One region of the Fictibacillus iocasae genome, then DNA from elsewhere that is predicted to be linked to it. Evidence: riboswitches for the same ligand, from Rfam matches in the RefSeq annotation. Region 1 holds a riboswitch; each other region holds the start of a gene.
The links. Region 1 has a riboswitch for lysine ahead of ACFQPF_RS06415 (aspartate kinase). Riboswitches for the same ligand answer to the same signal wherever they lie in the genome.

Region 2: linked by a shared signal. The riboswitch ahead of lysA (diaminopimelate decarboxylase) and the one ahead of ACFQPF_RS06415 (aspartate kinase) in region 1 are both predicted to bind lysine.
Region 3: linked by a shared signal. The riboswitch ahead of ACFQPF_RS05845 (amino acid permease) and the one ahead of ACFQPF_RS06415 (aspartate kinase) in region 1 are both predicted to bind lysine.

Annotation. Positions count from the first base shown of each region.
Region 1 covers NZ_JBHTCP010000012.1:100,760-103,032, forward strand. Annotated here, with positions in the region: partial or broken gene bioB (biotin synthase BioB) at 1-59, shown strand, start outside; gene ACFQPF_RS06415 (aspartate kinase) at 108-1,346, opposite strand; lysine riboswitch at 1,463-1,652, opposite strand; gene uvrC (excinuclease ABC subunit UvrC) at 1,725-2,273, opposite strand, start outside.
Region 2 covers NZ_JBHTCP010000011.1:42,907-45,179, forward strand. Annotated here, with positions in the region: gene ACFQPF_RS05810 (spore germination protein) at 1-595, shown strand, start outside; lysine riboswitch at 650-826, shown strand; gene lysA (diaminopimelate decarboxylase) at 928-2,253, shown strand.
Region 3 covers NZ_JBHTCP010000011.1:47,979-50,251, reverse strand. Annotated here, with positions in the region: gene ACFQPF_RS05845 (amino acid permease) at 6-1,403, opposite strand; lysine riboswitch at 1,496-1,673, opposite strand; gene ACFQPF_RS05840 (hypothetical protein) at 1,753-2,136, opposite strand; gene scpB (SMC-Scp complex subunit ScpB) at 2,136-2,273, opposite strand, start outside.

The DNA of each region.
Region 1 (2,273 bases):
AAATGCTTGAAGACCTTGGCTTCGAGATCGAGTATACGCCACTGCCTACTTCTTGCTAAGATAGAAAACAAACCGGCTCCTGAAGCATGCTTCAGGAGCCAGTTTGTTTAAAGCTGATGGGCAGGCTGTCTAACATCCAACTCGAACACATCGTGCAGTGTCTCTACCGCTTTAACCATGTCTGCTTGGCTAACCACAGTCGACACCTTGATCTCAGACGTACTGACCATTTTAATCATTATTCCTTTTTGTGAGAGGCCTTTAAACATTTTCGCTGCAACACCTGGATTTGAAATCATGCCAGAACCAACGATGGATACCTTCGCCAAACCGCCTTCTGTTATAATCGACTCAAATCCGAGTTCCTGCTGGCATGCGGCCAGAACATCCTGTGTTTCTCCGAGTACAGAAGAATCAATAGAAAATGAGATGTTTGTCGTGCTCTCATTCACTACGTTTTGAATGATGATGTCAACGTTAATGCCGTTATCTGCAAGAGTCGAAAAAAGGCTTGATAAAGTTTCAATTCCATTAGGCAGGTTCGCTACCGTAATCTTTGTGATGTTTCCTTCAAATGCTAGTCCACGCACCATTAAGTTTTGCTCCATTGTTGCTTCCTCCTCTACTAATGTTCCTCTCTCTTCTGCCAAACTTGATCTCACTTCCAGCTTTACTTGAAAGTTTTTGGCGAATTCAACCGCACGCGGATGCAGGACACCTGCACCAAGGTTCGCCATCTCCAGCATCTCGTCATATGAAATTGAAGGGATTTTACGGGCGGACGCTACCACGCGAGGATCTGTGGTGAACACACCCGTTACATCTGTGTATATATCGCAGCGGTCTGCCCCAAGTGCCGCAGCAAGCGCTACAGCCGTCGTGTCTGAACCTCCGCGCCCAAGTGTAGTAATCTCTCTTGTTTTCTCGACCATGCCTTGAAAACCGGCAACAATGACAATATTTTCTTTATCTAACAAGCCAACTATTCGGCTAGTATCAATGTTTAAGATTCTTGCATTCGAAGGACGGTCTTCTGTTTCAATTCCCGCTTGCCAGCCTGTTAATGAAACGGCATTTTTCCCCTCTGCTTGCAGAGCCATGGACAATAAGGCAATCGTGACTTGTTCGCCTGTTGAAAGAAGCATGTCCATTTCTCTTTTTGAAGGCTGGGCGGAAAGCTGGCTAGCGAGGGAGACAAGGTCATCCGTTGTTTTTCCCATGGCTGAAACGACGACAACGACTTGGTTGCCTTGGTCCGCTTCTTTTATAACCCGTCTTGCTGCGTTTTGAATGCGTTCAATACTGCCTACACTTGTTCCTCCAAATTTTTGTACAATGATTCCCATGAACTAACATCCTCTCTGACTGTTGTGCTCGCAAAAAGAAAAACAAATAAAAAAGCAGCAAATAAGGAAAAAACCTTATTGCTGCTTGTTCAGCTAAGCCAAGTTTGTTTCCCCTTCCGTGAGATAGTTCTCCACACCTTTCCCGGGAAGAAAAAGCGTGACAGCCCTGCATTTGTTCAATACAAGTCCAGCTTGAAGATTCAGGAGTCTCTTCGCACTTCGGCAAAAATCCCCTTTCCGCCACCGTCTTAAAAGCTCCTGCTTTTCAGGTGGGTTACTCTTGGTTTTTGCTCCTCTACCATCACTTCTATAAGAAGAATGGCATTGTTTATAAAATTTGAGTTAAGTGTATCAGATGATAAAGGCTCTTGCAACCCTTTATTCAGCGCTATTGAGTGCGGCGGCAATGAGTTCAGCGGTGGATTTGGGAACGCCGGCTGCTATAATCTCGTCTACGGTAGCCTCTTTCATCTTTTTTAACGAACCAAAATGGCGCATGAGGGCTTTCTTTCTTTTTTCACCGACACCAGCCACTTCATCGAGGATCGATTCAAACATCCCTTTTGACCGGACTTGCCTGTGAAACGATATCGCAAAACGATGGACCTCATCTTGTATCCGCTGAAGCAGATAAAAGGGCTGGCTGTTACGCGCGAGCGAAACATATTCAGGAGGATCACCCATCCACAGCTGGGATGTTCTATGCTTGTCATCTTTAGCAAGACCTGCCACAGGAATAAACAAGTTCAGCTCATTTTCAAGCACATCCTGGGCTGCTTTTATCTGACCTTTACCGCCGTCAATGATAATAAGGCCCGGCGGCTCTAACCCTTCTTTCAGCATCCTCGAGTAACGGCGCCGTACAACCTCTTTCATTGACGCATAATCATCAGGACCTTTGACCGTTTTAATCTTATACTTTCGATA
Region 2 (2,273 bases), on a different contig from region 1:
AGGAATGCTCGCCTCGCTGCTCCTTGTTCCGCTTTGGCTTTTGATCGCGGTCGAGCCGTCTCTTTTAAACGATACGATCGACTTTATAGGGCCAAACAAAAAAACGAACATCCCGCTTTTCGTACAAATTTATTTGGCTGAGATGGGGATCGATGTGCTCAGGATGGCAGCCATCCACACCCCGAGCGCCCTTTCTACCGCGATGGGGCTGATCGCAGCGGTACTTATCGGGCAGATTGCCATCGATGTAGGATTGTTCGTTCCAGAGGTCATCCTTTACGTTTCGATTGCTGCGATCGGCTCTTTCGCCACACCGAGCTATGAGCTGAGCATCGCCAATAAAATGATTCGACTCTTGCTTATCACGCTCGTTATGCTGTTTAAGGTGCCGGGCTTTGTGATCGGAATCACGGTTATTTTGATCTACATGGCAAGTGTGCAGAACTTGAACACGCCTTATTTATGGCCGTTTCTCCCGTTTAATGCGAAAGCGTTCATGCAAGTCGTCGTCAGGATCGCCGTGCCGCGCTCGAATGTCAGACCAAGCATCGTACACCCGCAAAACAGGCACAAACAGCCTACTTCTGGAAAATAGCTTGCACGGAAAATCAGATTGTGTTAAAGTCTTAACTAATTAAAAAATGCCTCATGATGAGGTAGAGGCGCAAAGCGAAAGAGTATGATTCCAGAGTGCATGGGCATGAAGAAGGTTTCTGAAAGGTCAATTTGCCGAAGTTCGGACGGCACCCATAGCTGTCCGTGCTGGGCCGATGCTGAAGCAAGCATCGGACTGTCACTACACATGTAGTGGAGAGCTATTCCGGCGATTGAGGGCGGTTTAAAGGACAGCACTGCCTTATTATGTGCTGTCTTTTTTCTTTTTGTAGCAGCCGGTGTACTCTCTTATCCAAAAAGGAGAGAGACAGAATGCATCTATACGGAACAATGAAGATAGAAGAGAACGGCCATTTAACGATTGGCGGAGTGAATACGTCGGACCTAGCCAAAGAATATGGCACACCGCTGTATGTGTACGATACAGCGCTGATCAGAGAGCGGGCACGAGGCTTTCAGAATGTATTTAAAAAAGAAAATGTACCCTATCAAGTCGCTTATGCGAGCAAAGCATTTTCCTGCATGGCCATCATGCAGCTGGCAGAAGAGGAGGGCCTAAGTCTGGACGTTGTTTCTGGAGGAGAGCTGTATACGGCTCTAGCGTCGGGCTTTCCCCCAGAACGCATACATTTTCATGGGAACAACAAAAGCGAAGAAGAAATACGCTTTGCACTGCGTTCAAAAATCGGCTGTTTTGTCGTCGATAATGAAGATGAACTGACACTCTTAGAGGACATTTGCCAGGAAACTCAGCAAGAAACGGCCATTCTCCTTCGAGTGACGCCCGGGATTGAGGCTCATACACACGATTACATCTTAACAGGGCAGGAAGATTCGAAGTTCGGTCTTGATGTGCAGAATGGCCAAGCTGCCCGTGCATTGAAGAAAGCGCTGAATTCGGAAGTTCTCGAAGTCCTTGGCATCCACTGCCATATCGGGTCACAGATTTTTGAAACGGCAGGTTTTACAATGGCGATCCAAACATTGTTCCGTTTTATCGGAGAATGGGACGAAAAAATTGGCTATTTTCCTGCTGTCCTGAACCTTGGAGGCGGTTTTGGCATTCGTTACACCGAAGAAGATACACCGCTCTCACCCGAGACTTATGTGAAGGCGATGATCGATGAAGTGAAGGAACAGATGGCGAATTTCTCCGGCCGTCAGATGCCAGAGATCTGGATAGAGCCTGGACGTTCTCTTGTCGGGGATGCTGGGACAACACTATACACGATTGGAACCCAAAAAGACATTCCTGGTGTCCGCCGATACATTGCGGTTGATGGAGGTATGAGCGATAATATTCGTCCAGCCTTATATCAGGCAAAATATGATGCCATTTTGGCGAATCGTGCGAATGAAGAAGCCAGCCAACTAATGTCCGTTGCCGGAAAGTGCTGTGAAAGCGGAGATATGCTCATCTGGGACATACTCCTGCCCTCGCCTCAAAAAGGGGACCTGCTTGCAGTCTTTTGCACAGGAGCATACGGCTACAGCATGGCAAGCAATTATAACCGCATGACAAAGCCTGCTGTGGTGTTTGTGGAGAACGGTGAGGCTCAGCTCGTGGTCCGACGTGAATCCTATGAAGATCTGTCACTTCATGACGTGCCGCTGCGCAAACATAGCATGACAAGATAATTTATTAGCTAACAGGCCGC
Region 3 (2,273 bases), on a different contig from region 1:
TGCTTCTATTTTCTTTTCAACGTAAAAGGATAAACGATAAAACCAGCGAGGAATAAACCGATGCCTAGACCGAACGTTTTCATGTCAGCGGTACCCGATTTGATCACCCATAACGAATAAAGAAGAGCAAATAGCGCTATAACGGCATCTATTGTGCGTGACCCTTTTATTCCATTGATGCCGTATGTTTCTCCACTTAACGCCAGCTTTAAAAAATAAAGTGCCGAAACGAGGTATGGAATTAAATAAGCGAGTGTCGCAGATGTAATCAAAAACGTATACGCCTGGCTGATCGTTCCTGAAATGACAGAAAAGATAAAGATTTGGCTCATGACGTTTGTGACCGTGAGCGCGCGAGCTGGACTCCCGTTTTTGTTCAGTTTCGCAAAATAAGCTGGAAATATTCCAGACTTAGCTGCTTGAAATGGTACTTCCGAGCTGATCAGGATCCAGCCAATCGTGGCCCCGAAAAGAGATATTGCAGCAAGTAATGCCATAATGGTAGCACCTGTGCTGCCAACCATGACAGAAAGTGCGTCAACAAATGGCTTATCAGATGATTGCAGGACGTCCTGTGGCAAAATGCCCATCGTCAGAAGTGTAACACCCATGTAGATGGCTAAAGCGATGAATAGACCGAGCATCGTGGCGCGGCCCACATCTTTTTGAGATCTCGCACGCCCTGATAAGATGACCGCAGACTCGATCCCGACAAATGCCCAAAGCGTTGAGATCGCCGCTAGCTCAACTTGCTTGAACAAACCGTTGGATTCCGTTCCTTCACCAGGCACAGCCGAGTACAGCTCCCCGATGTTAGAAGCTTGAAAGGCAAACAGTGCTGCTACTATAAACAATGCAAATCCTGCCACTTTTGCTGCTGTAGCAGCAAAGTTGAGTTTCCCTGCACTGTTCATGCTTCGAACAAGAAGTGTGTGAGTTCCCCAAAGCAGGAGCGTGCATACGGCAAACGTGACAGCTTTGCCCACAGTCACATTTTGTCCGCCAACCTGGAACAATGGTTCACTTGAATTCATAACAGGGAAAAATGCGGATAAATATCCAGCGAAGCTCGTAATGATCGCTACGTTCGAGATCCAGTTGGCGACCCAATAGCCCCATACCATGCTGAAGCCTGCAAGCTTCCCGTAATTTTCATTTTTGAACATCGCTTTAGCGTAGCTTTGCGGTCCTGCCGTCAGTTCAGGCTTTCTCAATGACAGCTTTCCAAACACGAGAGCGATCATTAACACCCCGACACCAGTTACGATCCAAGCGATGGTAACACCGAGCGGACTCGCAGTTTGTGCGAGTGTACTCGGCAGCATGAATATGCCCGATCCGACCATGTTGCCTACTACAAAAGCTGTGAGCAGCCACATACCCCATTTATTTGATGACATAATAATCTCCTCCAAATTCTCTGTTTTTGGCAACAAAAAAACGCCCTCGCCAATAGGCAGGAGCGCGTTTATTTACAAAATAAACCCGCATAAAAATCTCTGATAGCGCTCCACGATAATATTCGTGACAGTCCTGCACCTGTTCGATACAGTCCCAGCCTATAGAGCGCTCCGGCGCCTGCAGACTTCGGCATTGTCCCCTTTCTAGCATCCTCAACGGCCCCGGGAGCCTCTGATGCTATACTCATGAATAATGCAACCTCTACCTCATCGAGATTAAAATGAGGATTTAACTATTTTTTTAGCCAACAGGTAGGAGATTATCAAAATTTACGCAAACCGTCAACCCGTTTTAATGATTTTTAACCAGTTTTTCTGCTGAAGCTAGCCTATTCTTCACTTCGATGACGTTTTCATCTTGAAAAAAAGAAGAAAACATGACGAAATCATTAATATATGCTTTTCTCTTTTTTCTTAAGCTTTCATCAGATAAAATGGCGGCAAGGGCAGCGATTTCTTTCATTGAATACGCCTGATTTTCTACAGTAAGTACAGCGTCTTTATTCCAGCCGGCTTGCTGCGCAAACTGTTCTTCGAAAAAACGGACATACAGCAGCTCAAAGGCAATTTCCCTTCCACCCTCCGTGTATATCACAGTTGAACGGTTAAAGAAATCTTCTGATGTGTTTGGCTTTTCTTTTACAAGTTCGACGCCTGTTATTTGCAGGACTTTCATTAGCTTTCCCCCTCGTTTTCCGGATCGAATGATGCTTGAAAACGTGAAAAGAACAAATCTGCTGCTTCCTCTTCTTCTTCTGTCTTTACACTGTCAGGCAATGGAGGAAGATCATCGATGGTTTTTAGGCCGAAATG